4 regions of the Streptomyces sp. NPDC029674 genome follow, and region 2 is predicted to be linked to each of the others. Evidence: riboswitches for the same ligand, from Rfam matches in the RefSeq annotation. Region 2 holds a riboswitch; each other region holds the start of a gene.

Region 1 (3,522 bases), on a different contig from region 2:
TGGGGGTCGACCACGCGCGGCGGTGCGGGATACGGCCCAGACGTACGACATCCCGTACGGTCAACTCGACCTGCGTGGACGCGTGTTGCTCGACCACGGCGATCCGGCGCGCCACCTCGCGGCGGCCCGTGTCGGGCAGCGGGCGGCCGTCCAGGGTGACCACTCCGGAGGCGGGGGCGAGGACGCCCGCGAGGAGGCGCAGGAGCGTGGACTTGCCGGACCCGTTGGGGCCGAGGAGTCCCACCATGGCGCCGTCGGGCGGGGCGAGGCTGACGCCGTCGACGACGAGGCGTCCGCCCGCCTCCCGGCAGACGCGGTCGGCGCGGAGGCCCGTGGCACCGGCATCGGTACCGGCACCGGGAAGGAGCACGTCGTACGTCATGACGTCCTCCGCGTCCGGTACAGCACCGCCACGAACGCCGGTACGCCGATGAGTGAGGTCACCACGCCGACCGGGACCTCCTGGGGGTCCAGGGCCGTGCGGGCCAGCGTGTCCACCCAGACCAGGAAGACCGCGCCGGCGAGCGCCGTGACCGGGAGCAGCCGGGCGTGGCCGGAGCCGACGACCGCGCGGGCCGCGTGCGGCAGGACGAGGCCGACGAAGCCGATGGCGCCCGCCGAGCTGACCAGGGCCGCGGTGAGCAGAGCGGTCGTGCAGAGCAGGACGAGCCGCGTGCGGGCCACCCGGACACCCAGCGCCGCCGCGGCCTCCGGGCCGAACGCGAAGGCGTCGAGCGTGCGGGCGTGGCCGAGGCAGACGGCGAGCGCCACCGCGAGCACGGCCCCGCACAGCCAGACGTCCGTCCAGCCGATCCCGCTGAGCGAGCCGAGGAGCCAGAAGAGGATGCCGCGGGTGGTCTCCGCGTCGCCCGCCGTGAGGACGACGAACGACGTGAGCGCGGAGAACAGCTGCATGGCCGCCACGCCGGACAGCACGACGCGGTCCGTCGTGTCGCCCAGCGTGTGGCTGAGGAGCAGGACCAGCGCGAAGGAGCAGAGCGCGCCCGCGAAGGCGCCCGCGGAGACCGACACCACTCCCCCGCCGACGCCGAGGACGACGACCGCGACCGCTCCCGTGGACGCCCCGGACGAGACCCCGAGCACGAACGGGTCGGCGAGGGGGTTGCGGAGCAGGGACTGCATGACCGCCCCGCAGACCGCGAGGCCCGCGCCGCACACCGCGGCGAGCAGGGTGCGCGGCATCCGCAGGTTCCAGACGATGCCGTCCCTGATCGGGGTGAGCGGGCTGTCGCCCCAGCCGAGGTGGGCGGCGACCGTCGCCCATACGTCCGGCACGGAGATGTCCGCCGGGCCGATGGTGACGGCCACGGAGACGGACAGGACGAGCGCGGCGGCTCCGGCCAGCCACAGCAGCCCGTGCCGCACCCCCTTCCAGACGGGGGTGGGCGCTGGGGCGAGTACGGGTGCCGCCTCCGTCACTTGACGAGCCCGAACTTCCGCAGCCCTGCCGCGACCTGCTCGATGCCGTCGACCGTGCGGATCGTGGGGTTCATGGCCTGGCCGCTGAGCAGCACGTACCGCTTCTTCTTCACGGCGGTCAGGTTCTTGGTCGCCGGGTTGGTCTCCAGGAACTTGATCTTCGCGGCCGCGCTCTCGGCCGACTGCGACTTGCGGGTGAGGTCGCCGATGACGAGGACGTCGGGGTCGCGGTCGGCGACGGTCTCCCAGTTGATCTGGGGCCATTCCTCACGCGTGTCGTCGAAGACGTTCTTCGCGCCGAGCTCGCGGGTGATGATGCCGGGCGCGCCGCAGCAGCCCGCCATGTACGGGGCGTCGGAGTTGGCGAACCAGTACAGGAGCGTGGTGTCGGAGGCGGCGGCCTTGTCGATGTCCCGCGTCGCCTTCGTGACGCGGCGCTTCAGGTCGGCGATCAGTTTCTCGCCGCGCTTCTCGACGTGGAACACCTTCGCCAGGTCGCGCACCTCGCCGTAGACGGTGTCCATGGTGAGGGTCTTGAGGCGTTTGCCGTCGCCGGCGCCGTCGTTGTCCTTGCCCGCGCAGTCGGTGGGCGAGACGTAGACGGGGACCCCGAGTTCAGTGAACTTCGCGCGGTCGGCGACGCCGCCCTTGCCGACCGTGTAGAGGAAGGAGGCGCTGACGAAGTCCGGCTCCTTGGCGAGGACCTTCTCCAGCGACGGGTAGCGGTCGGCGAGCCGCTCCACCTTCGCGTTGGCCTTCTCCAGGCTCTTCGGGACCGGGTCGGTCCAGGTGCCGGTGCCCGCCATGCGGTCGGCGAGGCCGAGGGTGAGGAGGATCTCCGTGGAACCCTGGTCGAGGGAGACGGCCCGCTGCGGCGGCGCGTCGACCTTCGCGTCCTTGCCGCAGGCGGTGACCGTGACGGGGTAGCCGTCGGCCTTCCCGCCCCCGGACTTCCGTGCGGAGCCGGAGCCGTCGCCGCACGCGGTGAGTGCGAGCACGCAGGTGCAGAGCAGGGCGGATATACGGGCTGTCGAGGACACGCGATCCCTTGGGTGTCACGGCTCATACGCGGAGCCTGGCCTGCGTCACGACCTCCGTCGCCCGGTGTGCGAGCGGAGGCGCCAGCAGGTCTTCGGACTCGGGATCGGCCGGGCGGGGCGCCTTCCCGGGCGTCCGGAGACACCCAGTGGCCGTGGCCCCGCCCGTCCCCCTCACCGCTGCGCGTCAGTTCCGGATTCGCACCGGATTCCCTGGCCCAGGTGTGGGTTTGACTGGCTTGCGCAAGTTATCACGCGTCTTCAAGGGGCCGGTCCGGGCCTCGGCCCGGTCCGGTCCTCAGCCCGCTCCGGGCCTCGGCTCGCCGCGGTAGGTCCCGAAGGACCAGCGGTTTCCCTCGGGGTCCGCGATGCCGAACTCGCGGCTGCCGTACGGCTTGTCCTCGATCTCACGGGTGATCTTCACGCCGGCCTCGGTGAGGCGGGCGTACAGGGCGTCCACGTGGTCGGTGACGACGTAGGCGCCGGACGTGCCCGGCTCTCCGCAGGCCTCGGCGGCCGACTCGGGGTCGTACGAGCCGAGCATGATGCCGCCGCCCTCGGGCCAGTCGAGCTGGGCGTGGGCGACGCGGCCGCCGTCCTCGTAGACGGCGGTGCGCAGGAAGCCGACGGTGCCGACGAGGAAGTCGATCAGCGCGGGGGCGTCCTGGGCCTGGAGGGCCGGCCAGATGGCGGGGGCGGGTGTCATCTCGAGTGTCGTGTCGGGGGTGGTTTCAGGTGTGGTGTTCATGTCTTCCACTCTTCGCCTCCGCCGTGCGCCCCGGCTTGGATATTCCGGCGCTCTTCGGCCAGCCAGCCGGTGGGGCTCGCCTCCGTGTACTGCCGGAAGTCGCGGACGAGGTGCGAGTGGTCGTAGTAGCCGGTGTCGGCGGCGACCCGGGCGAGGTCCGGCGGACCGCCCGCCGCGACGGAGCGGACCACGGCGTCCTTGGCGTGCTGGAAACGCATCAGGCGGGCGGCCTGTTTGGGGCTGAGCCCGGTCTCCGCGCGGAACAGCGCGGTCAGCCGGCGCTCGCTGAGCGCGACG
Region 2 (3,522 bases):
GGTTCGGCACGCTCGTCGGCTACGCGGCCAAGACGGGGGAGACCGGCGGAATCGTCCTGATGCTGCTGATCGGCGCGGCCGTCCTGCTCGGCGCGATCGTCGTCCAGAAGCGGGTCGTGGAGACCGGCTGGGACCCCGGCGCCCACCGCGACGCGCTGCTGCCGCCGAACGACGTGGCCCGCACCCCGGCCGCCGACACGGCCTCCGGGGACTCCGCGCCCGCGTACGCGAAGATCGCAGCCCCGCGCGGAGCGCCGAAGCCCCCTCCGCCGCCCGGCCGGGCCTAGAACGGCCGGAAATATCGGGTGGGGGCCGCAGGGAGCCGCCTGCCATGATGCCGATCATGAGCAGCGATCTGCGGCGGAGGTACGCCGCGTACCGATGGACTTCCGCGACGGACGGCGCATCGGCCGCCGAGGTGCACCACCTCACCGGAGCCGGAGCCGGAGCCGCCGAACCCGAGTTGTACGTGAAGACGGCCCCCGTCCCCCACGACGGCTCGCCCTCCGAACTCGCGGGCGAGGCCGACCGCCTCGCCTGGCTGGCCGGCCGGGGCATCCCCGTGCCGCGCATCGTCGAGCGCGGCGCCGACGACCGCCTGGCGTGGCTGGTGACCGAGGCGGTGCCCGGCAGGCCGGCCGCCGACGAGTGGCCTCCGGAACAGCGGTTCGCGGTGGCGGAATCGCTCGCCGACCTCGCCGCGGCCCTGCACGGACTGCCCCTGGCGGACTGCCCGTTCGACCGCGGCCTGACGGTCACCATGGAGCAGGCCGCACGCAACGTCGCCGACGATCTCATCGACCTGGACGACCTCGACGACGAACGCGCCGGCTGGTCCGGGCAGCACCTCCTCGACGAACTGCACCGCACCCGCCCGGCGGCGGAGGACCCGGTGGTCGCCCACGGCGACCTCACCCCGGAGAACGTCCTGCTCGACCCGACGACCTGCCGCGTCACCGGAGTCATCGACGTCGTCCGGCTCGGCCGGGCGGACCGGCACACCGACCTCGCCATTGCGCTGCGGGAGCTGACGCACGAGGAGGACCCCTGGTTCGGACCGGCGCACGCCGAACGGTTCCTGCGGCGGTACGAGGAGCGGACGGCAGCCGGGGCCGACGTGATCGACGACCGGAAGCTGGCCTTCTACCGGCTGCTCGACGAGTTCTTCTGACCGGGCGGGCCGGACGGCCGGGCGGCCTCTGAGCAGGGGCGTACGCGGTGGTGGTGTGCGCTCGGGTGTGCCACCGCCGTGACCGCCGTGCAAGTTGTCAGGCAGATCAGTTGCGCACTAGTGTCACCACGCCTTGGTGCTCGGGAAATCCGGTGTGATGCCGGTGCGGCCCTCGCCACTGTGATCGGGAAGTCCGGCTCCAGCCCTCGCGGCAGCCACTGGGTACGCACGTACCCGGGAAGGCGGAGTCCGGTCGGTACGACCCGTCAGCCAGGAGACCGGCCAAGGCACGTTGTCCATCCACGAGGTGCTGGAGAGGGTCTGCTGAGCCATGCACATAGCCGAGGGTTTCCTCCCGCCGGCGCACGCGATCGCCTGGGGCGTAGCGTCCGCGCCGTTCGTCGTCCACGGAGTCCGCTCCCTGACCCGTGAGGTCAAGGAACACCCGGAGAGCACGCTGCTCCTCGGCGCCTCCGGGGCCTTCACGTTTGTCCTTTCCGCGTTGAAAATCCCTTCGGTGACGGGCAGTTGCTCGCATCCGACGGGGACCGGGCTCGGGGCGATCCTGTTCCGGCCGCCGATCATGACGGTGCTCGGCACCATCACCCTGCTCTTCCAGGCGCTGCTGCTCGCCCACGGCGGACTCACCACCCTGGGCGCCAACGTCTTCTCCATGGCGATCATCGGCCCCTGGGCGGGCTACGCGGTCTACCGGCTCCTCAGGCGGTACGACGTGCCGCTCATGGTCACCGTGTTCTTCGGGGCGTTCGTCGCCGACCTGACCACGTACTGCGTCACCAGCGTCCAGCTGGCCCTGGCGTTCCCCGACCCCGGCAGCGGGTTCCTGGGCGCCCTGGGCAAGTTCGGCGGCATCTTCGCCGTCACCCAGATTCCCCTCGCGGTCAGCGAAGGCCTGCTCACCGTCCTGGTGATGCGCCTGCTCGTGCAGTCGAGCAAGGGCGAGCTCACCCGCCTCGGCGTACTGCCGCAGCGCAAGGGGACCACCACGACGACCGAGACGCAGACGGGGGCCAGTGCCTGATGAGCCGGAACGCGAAGATCAACACACTGCTGCTCCTCATCGTCGCCGCGCTCGCGGTGCTGCCCCTGGCGCTCGGCCTCGGCGACGACGAGGAAGAGCCGTTCGCGGGGGCCGACGCCCAGGCCGAGACGGCGATCACCGAGCTGAAGCCGGACTACGAACCGTGGTTCTCGCCGCTGTACGAACCCCCGTCCGGCGAGGTCGAGTCGGCACTCTTCGCCCTCCAGGCGGCCATCGGCGCGGGCGTCCTCGCGTACTACTTCGGGCTGCGCAAGGGACGCCGCCAGGGCGCGGAACAGGCACGCGCCGAGCAGGCACGCGCGGAACAGGCGCGGGCGGAAGAAGTGCCGTCCGACATCGGGCAGGACTGACCCGGCGTGCTGCCCATCGACGCGGCGGCGCACAGCAGCCGCTGGCGCCGCCGGCACCCCGTGGACAAGGCCGTGCTGGGCCTCGGCCTCACCGCCCTGGCCATCTCGCTGCCGCCCTGGCCGGGCGCCGTCCTGGTGCTGGTCACCGCGCTGGTGCTGCTGCTCGGCCCGGCGGGCGTGGAGCCCGGCAAACTGTGGCGCGCCTACCGCGTGCCGCTCGGCTTCTGCGTGACCGGGGCGCTGACCCTGCTCGTCCAAGTCGGCGGTCCCGGCGGGTTCGTGGCGTTCGCGGACGGCGGTCCTGCGCGCGCGGGGGGTCTGCTCCTGCGGACCTCCGCCGCCTCGCTCGGCGTGCTCCTGTTCGCGTTCACCACGCCGATGTCGGACCTGCTGCCCCGCCTGGTGAAGGCGGGGGTGCCCGCGCCGGTCGTGGACGTGGCACTCGTCACGTACCGGATGAGCTTCCTGCTCCTGGACTCCATGAGCCGGATCCGGCAGGCGCAGGCCGCCCGGCTCGGCCACACCACCCGCGCCGCGACCTGGCGCTCCCTCGCCGGTCTCGGCGCCACCGCGTTCGTGCGGGCCTTCGACCGGGCGGGCCGGCTGCAGGCCGGGCTCGCCGGGCGCGGCTACGACGGCACCCTGCGCGTCCTCGTGCCCGAGGCCCGGATCTCCCGGCCCTTCCTGGCCGCGGGCGCGGCACTGCTCGTGGGCCTGGTGGCTCTGACCCTCGTACTGGAAAGGTTCCTCCCATGAGCACCATGAGCGCCGGCAGCGGCACGAGCGCCGTGAGCGAACCCGTGGTCGCTCTGCGCGCGGTGTCCTACGCGTACGAGGACGGGCCCACCGTGCTCAGCGGCCTGGACTTCGACGTCGTCGAGGGCCGCGCCCTCGCCCTGCTCGGCCGCAACGGCAGCGGCAAGACCACCCTCATGCGG
Region 3 (3,522 bases), on a different contig from region 2:
GGTGCGCGGCGCCGACGAGCATGCGGGCGGCGTGCGGCACCATCAGGCCGACGAAGCCGATGGCTCCGCTGTACGCGACGAGGACGCCGGTCAGGAGCGAGGCGAGGACGAAGACGCCGGCGCGGAAACGCGTGGCGTCCAGGCCGAGGACGGTGGCGCCCTCCTCGCCGGCGAGGAGCAGGTCGAGGGGGCGGGCCATGGTCATCAGGAGGGCCGTGCCGAGGACGAGGGTGGCGCAGGGCAGGGCGAGCATGTCCCAGCGGGCGCTGCCGAGGCCGCCGAGCGTCCAGTAGAGGACTTCTTGGAGGTGGTCCGCGCTGTCGGCGGTGACCAGGATGAGGCTGGTCAGCGCGGTCAGGATGTACGAGACGGCGACGCCCGCGAGGATCAGGCGCCCGGTGGCGAAACCGCCGCCACCGCTGCGGGCCAGGGTGTAGACGAGGATCAGGGAGAGCAGCGCGCCCGCGAAGGAGGCGGCCGGGATCGTGACGGTGGTGGACAGGGCCGCGCCGAGGCCGAAGACGCCGCCGAGGACGATCGCGCAGACCGCGCCGACGGAGGCGCCCGAGGAGACGCCGAGGAGGAACGGGTCGGCGAGGGGGTTGCGGACGAGGGCCTGGAGGACGGTGCCGATGACCGCGAGTCCGGCCCCCACGGTCGCCCCGAGCAGGACCCTGGGCAGGCGGACGTCGAGGACGATCGTCCGGAACGGGGAGGGTTCCGCCCGCCCCGTCAGGATCTGCAGGACGTCGGCCGTGGGGATGCGGACGGAGCCGAGGGCGAGACCGGCCACGAGCGCGACCGCGAGTGCCGCACAGAGCGTGGCCACGAGCGTGGCGCGGCGCAGGCGCTTCACAGCTGCGCCGCCAGCTTCCTCACCGCCTCGGGTGCTCGTACTCCCGTGACCATGTCGGAGAGCGGCAGGACCGCGAAGCGCTTGTTCTTGACGGCCGGGACGTCCTGGAGGGCCGGGTCCTCCAGGAGGCGCTTCTTCTTCTGGGCGACCGTCGTGGCGCCGTAGTCGAGGATCAGGATGGTGTCGGGCTTGCGCTCGACGACCTTCTCCCAGGACGCGTCGCTGAAGGACTTGTCCACGTCGCCGAAGACGTTGCGGCCGCCCGCCCGCGCGATGATGTCGTTGCCGATGCCGCGGCCGCCCGCCGTGAAGGCCGTCTTGTCGCCGCTGTCGTAGACGAAGACGGAGAGCGGCTTCCGGCCCTTCGCCTTCTTCGCTGTGGCGGCCAGTTCGCGCTTCGCCCCGCTCACCCACTTCTCGGCGCGCCCGCGCACGCCGAAGGTGGAGCCGACCTCGCGGACCTCCCGGTAGACGTCGTCCATGGAGACGGACTTCTTGGCGCAGCCCTCTACGTTGAGGCGGCTGTCGATGCCGGACTTGGCGAGCGCGGAGCGGCTGCGGCCGTCGCCGGCGAGGAAGGCGCTGGCGTATCCGCCGTAGACGAAGTCGGGGTTGGCGGAGAGCAGCTTCTCGTAGGAGGGGTACTCCTTGGCGAGCACGGGGATCGAGTCGTAGGCCTTCTCATACTTCGGGAGGACCTTGTCGTCGAGGTAGGCGGTGCCCGCGATGTGGTCCTTGAGGCCGAGTTCCAGCATCACTTCGGTGGTGTGCTGGTTCATGGTGACGGCGCGCTTCGGCGGTGCGTCGTACGTCGTCTTCACGCCGCAGTTGGTGACGGTGTACGGGAATCCGGCGGCCTTGGCGGCGGGCTTCGCGTCACCGCCGGAGTCCGTCGAGGAGCACGCGGCGAGCGGGACGAGCAGGGCCGCGGCGGCCAGGACACGTATCGGGCGGGACATGGCTGAGCTGCCTCCTCCAGGGGATTTCCGCGTCCCCTGCGTCGTGTGGAGGAAGGCGGCAGGTCAGTTCCTGACTCCCCCGCCCCGGCCGGGGTGGGGTCACAGTGGCGGGACCGTGCCGGGTTCGCACCGGCTTCCTGGGTCCTGCCGCCTTCATGAGTAAAGCTCAGTATGCCTGTACGACCTTTACCTCTTCCTCGGTGACCTCGCCGTCGACGATCCGGTACGAGCGGAACTGGAAGGGGCCCGCGTCGTCGGTGTCGGCCGTGGAGACCAGGACGTAGTGGGCGCCGGGCTCGTTGGCGTACGTGATGTCGGTGCGCGAGGGGTAGGCCTCGGTCGCGGTGTGCGAGTGGTAGATGATCACCGGCTCCTCGTCGCGGTCGTCGAGATCGCGGTAGAGCTTGAGCAGGTCGCCCGAGTCGAACTCGTAGAACGTGGGCGAGCGCGCGGCGTTCAGCATCGGGATGAACCGCTCGGGGCGGCCGGTGCCCGCCGGGCCCGCGACCATGCCGCACGCCTCGTCGGGGTGGTCCTGGCGCGCGTGCGCGACGATCTGGTCGTGGAGGGCCTGGGTGATGGTCAGCATGGCGTCAGGATAAGCAGAGGGGCACGTACGTACCGGAATGTGGTACGTACGTGCCCGAATGCTGGACAGCGGCCTTGGGGAGCCGGTCAGTCCTTGGAGACGCGGTCGCCGGCGCTCTCCTCGGAGAGGCCGATCTTCCGCTTGTTGAAGGCCGCGGCCTGCGGGTTGCGGCTCTTCAGGACCAGGTAGGAGATACCGAGGATCGCGGCCCACACCGGAGCGGCGTACAGCGAGATCCGCGCGTCCTTGTCGACGCCCATCATCACGATGACCATGCCGATGAAGAGCAGGGCGAACCAGCTGGTGTACGGGGCGCCCGGGGCCCGGAAGGTGGACTGCGGCAGCTCGCCGCGGTCGGCCTTGCGGCGGTAGCGGATCTGGCAGGCCAGGATCATGATCCAGGCCCACATGCCGGAGATGGTGGCGAAGGAGACGACGTAGTTGAACGCCTCGCCCGGCCACTGGTAGTTGATCCAGACGCCGACCAGCATGAACGCGGCGGAGGCCGTGGTGCCGATCAGCGGCAGGCCGTTCTTCGTGAGCTTGGTGAAGAACTTCGGGCCCTGGCCGTTGAGCGCGAGGTCGCGCAGCATGCGGCCGGTGGAGTACATGCCGGAGTTGCAGGAGGAGAGGGCGGCGGTGAGGACCACGAAGTTGACGATCGCGGCGCCGACGCCGAGGCCCATCTTCTCGAAGGCGGCGACGAACGGCGAGACGCCGGGCTGGAAGTGCGTCCACGGCACGACCGACAGGATCATGATCAGCGCGCCGACGTAGAAGACGGCGATGCGCCACGGCACGGTGTTGATGGCCTTGGGCAGGACGGTCTTCGGGTCCTTGGACTCGCCCGCGGTGACGCCGACGAGCTCGACGGCGAGGAAGGCGAACATCACGATCTGGAGCGTCATCAGCGTGGAGCCGATGCCGTTCGGGAAGAAGCCGCCCTGGTTCCACAGGTGGGCCACGGTGGCGGTGTCACCGGCGTCGGAGAAGCCGATGGTGAGGATGCCGACGCAGATCAGGATCATGCCGATGATGGCGGTGACCTTGACCATCGAGAACCAGAACTCCAGCTCACCGAAGAGCTTCACGGAGATGAGGTTCGCGCCGTACAGGAT
Region 4 (3,522 bases), on a different contig from region 2:
GGTCGAGCTGCTCCTCGCGCAGCGCGCCGAAGCTGGTGTCGGGGGCGGGCACGAAGCGGCGGCCCGCCGCGCGGGCGACCTCGGTGAGGAACCGGCGCCGGAACGCGTCGCTCTCCAGCGACCCGTGCCAGTGCGTGCCCCACACCTCGCCGACCCGGCAGCCGTCCAGGAAGGGTTCGCCGCCCGCCACCTCGGCGACGCCGTGATGGATCTCGTACCCCTCGACCGGCTCCCCGAGGGCCTCGCCCACCGGCCGGGCGAGGGTCTTCTCCCGGGCGAACCGCACCCGCACCGGCAGCAGCCCCAGCCCGTCGACGGATCCGGCCTTCGACTCCACGTCGTCCTCGATGTGCTCGCCGAGGACCTGGAAGCCGCCGCAGATCCCGAGCACGGGCCGCCCCTCGGCGGCCCGGCGCGCGAGGGCGTCCGCGAGCCCGCGCTCACGCAGCCACCGCAACGCCTTCACGGTCCCGCGCGTGCCCGGTACGACCACGAGGTCCGCGTCGACGAGCTCCTCCGCCCGGTCCACGAACCGCACGACGACACCGGGCTCGGCGGCCAGCGCGTCCACGTCCGTGAAGTTCGACATCAGCGGTACGGCGCACACGGCGACCCGCAGCACGTCCTCACCGACCGGCGGCGCCACCACGGACTCCCGGACCGCGCCCCGCAGGGAGACCCGCAGGCCGTCCTCCTCGTCGATGCCCAGCCCGTGCTGGAACGGCAGCACGCCGTACGTGCGCCGCCCGGTGAGCCCGAGCAGCATGTCGAGCCCGGGTTCGAGGAGGGAGACGTCCCCGCGGAACTTGTTCACCAGGTAGCCCGCGACGAGCTCCTGGTCGGCCGCGCTCAGCAGCGCCGTCGTCCCGAAGAACGACGCGAACACCCCGCCCCGGTCGATGTCCCCGACCACCAGGACGGGGAAGCGGGCGGCGCGCGCGATGCCCATGTTGACGATGTCGGTGCGCCGCAGGTTGATCTCGGCGGGACTCCCCGCGCCCTCACAGATCACGGCGTCATAGCTGCCCCGGAGCTCCTCCAGGCATCCCACGACGGTCTCCAGCAGTGCGGCCTGGCGCCCCCCGTGGTAGCCGCGCGCGCTCATCTCGCCCACCGGCTTGCCCATGAGCACGACCTGGCTGGAGCGGTCACCGCCGGGCTTGAGCAGCACGGGGTTCATCAGCGCGCTCGGCTCGACGCGGGCGGCCTGCGCCTGCATGGCCTGCGCACGGCCGATCTCGGCGCCCTCGCGGGTGACGAAGGAGTTGAGGGACATGTTCTGCGCCTTGAACGGCGCGACGGACACGCCCTTGCGGGTCAGCCACCGGCAGATGCCGGCGGTGACGACGCTCTTCCCGGCGTCGGAGGTGGTTCCGGCGACCAGCAGTCCACCGCTCATACGTCTCTCCCTGACTTGGCCGACCGCGACCTTGCCGACCGCAGTGTCCGGCGGGCGGCGACCGCGACGCCGAGAGCAAGCCAGCTCACCCGCCGGGACAGCTTCACGGCCCGCTCGATGTCTTCTACGCGCACGTCACGCCCGCCCCCGTTCAGCACGGGCCGGTGCTCGATCCGTCCGCCGTACGAGAGCGTCCCCCCGAGCCGGACCCCCAACGCCCCGGCGAAGGCGGCCTCGACGGGCCCGGCGTTCGGACTGGGGTGCTTCGCCGCGTCCGTACGCCAGGCGCTCAGCGCGCCCCGCCCCGAGTCCCCGGCGACCGCCGCGAGCACGGCGGTGAGCCGCGCCCCCGGCCACCCGAAGACGTCGTCGAGCCGGGCGGAGGCCCACCCGTAGCGCCGGTACCGGGACGACTTGTGCCCGACCATGGCGTCCAGCGTGTTCACGGCGCGGAAGGCGACGAGCCCCGGCACCCCGCCGAGGGCGCCCCACACGAGCGCCCCCACCACCGCGTCGGACGTGTTCTCGGCGACGGACTCCACGACGGCCCGCGCGATCCCGTCGGCGTCCAGCGCCTGCGGGTCCCGCCCGCACAGATGCGGCAGCCGCTCCCGCGCGACCTCGACGTCGCCGGCCTCCAGCGCCCCGCCGACGGCCCGCGCCTCCCGGCCGAGCGAGGTCCCGCCGACCACGGCCCAGGTCGCGGCGGCGGTCAGCGCCACCGAACCGGCGCGTGACCGGCGTACGAGGGAGGAGGCGAGGGCGGCGGCGCCCGCCGCGCCCCCGGCGCACACCACGGCGTGCAGCGCGCCCCACCCGCGGTGGTCGCGCCACAGCACCCGCTCGACGGCGCCCGCGGCACGTCCGAACGCGGCGACCGGATGGCCGCGGCGGGGATCGCCGAGCAGCAGGTCACCGAGGAGTCCGGCGGCGGCGCCGTACGCGAAGTCGCGATCGGCACTCATGGGCTCAGCCCGTCGCTTCACTGAGGAGGGAGCTCGTACTCAGGGAGGGAACCGGCAACGGGCGGCCGCGCATGGCGATATGTCCTCACTCAGGGTGTCCGCGCCCTGGTTCGACGTGATCGGTGGCGAGAGTTCCTGGCTCGCGGGGAGTGTCTCTCCCCGGTGACAGTGGCGGGACCGCGCCGGATTCGCACCGGCTTCCTCTTCTGCCGCCGTAGTTGGCCCCGGCAGTCCACCACGCCCCGCGAATGCCCGTCAACTCGCCGTTGACCTGCGGCGGGAGAGTGTGCGGAGCCCCACACACGACGGTGGGGCGCGGGACGCGCCAGCGCGTCCCGCACCCCACCCGAAAACGCTTCGTCAGGCGACGATCAGATAGATCCCGTACGCCACGGCCGCCGCGCACAGCGCGAAGCAGGCGTACGCGCCGGTGCGCGCCGCGGTCGCGGAGCCGCCGCCCGAGGTGGCCGCCGTCTCCTGCTTCGAGAGGCCGACGATGCCGAGGGTGAACAGGCCCACCAGGGCCACCGTCACCGCGAGGCTGACTCCGAAGACGGAGCCGAGAGCTGCCCAGTCGATGCTCATGGTGATCTGTCCTTATACCGTCGCGGGCCGGGCGGGGTCCGCCATGGCGCCGGTCGTGGTGGTGGTCGGGGCTCCGACGGTGGCCTTGAGGGGCTCGTCCGGGCCGGTCGAGGCGGCCATCGCGCCCGTCGGGGGCGGGGTGACGGCGGCGATCGCGGTGGTCACGACGCCCGCGGGCTCGGCGCCCGTGGCGTCGTCGGAGCGGATCTCGTCGTCGGTGACGTTGGTGTGGTCGACGGCGTTGCGCCGCGAGAGCACCCAGATGACGGCCGAGCCCGCGACCAGGAGCGCGGCGGTGACCGCGACGCCCCAGGGGCCCTGCTTGGTGAGGAACTCGGCGCCCGCGCCGACCAGGCCGGCGGCCGGCAGGGTCAGACCCCAGGCGACGAACATCCGGGTCGCGGTCGACCAGCGGACCACGCCGCCCTTGCGGCCGAGGCCCGCGCCCATCACGGCGCCGGAGCAGGACTGGGTGGTGGAGAGCGAGAAGCCCAGGTGCGAGGAGGCCAGGATGACCGTCGCGGCGCTGGTCTGGGCGGCGAAGCCCTGCTGCGGCTGGAGGTCGGTGAGGCC

The links. Region 2 has a riboswitch for cobalamin ahead of ACI2L3_RS28575 (energy-coupling factor ABC transporter permease). Riboswitches for the same ligand answer to the same signal wherever they lie in the genome.
Region 1: it holds a riboswitch for cobalamin, as region 2 does, so the genes downstream of both, ACI2L3_RS20030 (ABC transporter substrate-binding protein) here and ACI2L3_RS28575 (energy-coupling factor ABC transporter permease) in region 2, are expected to answer to the same signal.
Region 3: it holds a riboswitch for cobalamin, as region 2 does, so the genes downstream of both, ACI2L3_RS03700 (ABC transporter substrate-binding protein) here and ACI2L3_RS28575 (energy-coupling factor ABC transporter permease) in region 2, are expected to answer to the same signal.
Region 4: it holds a riboswitch for cobalamin, as region 2 does, so the genes downstream of both, ACI2L3_RS36905 (cobalamin biosynthesis protein) here and ACI2L3_RS28575 (energy-coupling factor ABC transporter permease) in region 2, are expected to answer to the same signal.

Annotation. Positions count from the first base shown of each region.
Region 1 covers NZ_JBJDPY010000007.1:436,444-439,965, forward strand. The annotation lists gene ACI2L3_RS20020 (ABC transporter ATP-binding protein) at 1-382, opposite strand, end outside; gene ACI2L3_RS20025 (FecCD family ABC transporter permease) at 379-1,440, opposite strand; gene ACI2L3_RS20030 (ABC transporter substrate-binding protein) at 1,437-2,480, opposite strand; cobalamin riboswitch at 2,546-2,731, opposite strand; gene ACI2L3_RS20035 (VOC family protein) at 2,776-3,225, opposite strand; gene ACI2L3_RS20040 (helix-turn-helix domain-containing protein) at 3,222-3,522, opposite strand, start outside.
Region 2 covers NZ_JBJDPY010000013.1:110,488-114,009, forward strand. The annotation lists gene ACI2L3_RS28565 (PTS ascorbate transporter subunit IIC) at 1-287, shown strand, start outside; gene ACI2L3_RS28570 (APH(3') family aminoglycoside O-phosphotransferase) at 341-1,171, shown strand; cobalamin riboswitch at 1,289-1,473, shown strand; gene ACI2L3_RS28575 (energy-coupling factor ABC transporter permease) at 1,503-2,213, shown strand; gene ACI2L3_RS28580 (energy-coupling factor ABC transporter substrate-binding protein) at 2,213-2,584, shown strand; gene cbiQ (cobalt ECF transporter T component CbiQ) at 2,591-3,340, shown strand; gene ACI2L3_RS28590 (energy-coupling factor ABC transporter ATP-binding protein) at 3,373-3,522, shown strand, end outside.
Region 3 covers NZ_JBJDPY010000001.1:832,603-836,124, forward strand. The annotation lists gene ACI2L3_RS03695 (FecCD family ABC transporter permease) at 1-856, opposite strand, end outside; gene ACI2L3_RS03700 (ABC transporter substrate-binding protein) at 853-1,815, opposite strand; cobalamin riboswitch at 1,859-2,009, opposite strand; gene ACI2L3_RS03705 (M67 family metallopeptidase) at 1,982-2,404, opposite strand; gene ACI2L3_RS03710 (amino acid permease) at 2,491-3,522, opposite strand, start outside.
Region 4 covers NZ_JBJDPY010000026.1:12,965-16,486, forward strand. The annotation lists gene ACI2L3_RS36900 (cobyric acid synthase) at 1-1,399, opposite strand, end outside; gene ACI2L3_RS36905 (cobalamin biosynthesis protein) at 1,396-2,364, opposite strand; cobalamin riboswitch at 2,473-2,617, opposite strand; gene ACI2L3_RS36910 (hypothetical protein) at 2,725-2,949, opposite strand; gene ACI2L3_RS36915 (anion permease) at 2,962-3,522, opposite strand, start outside.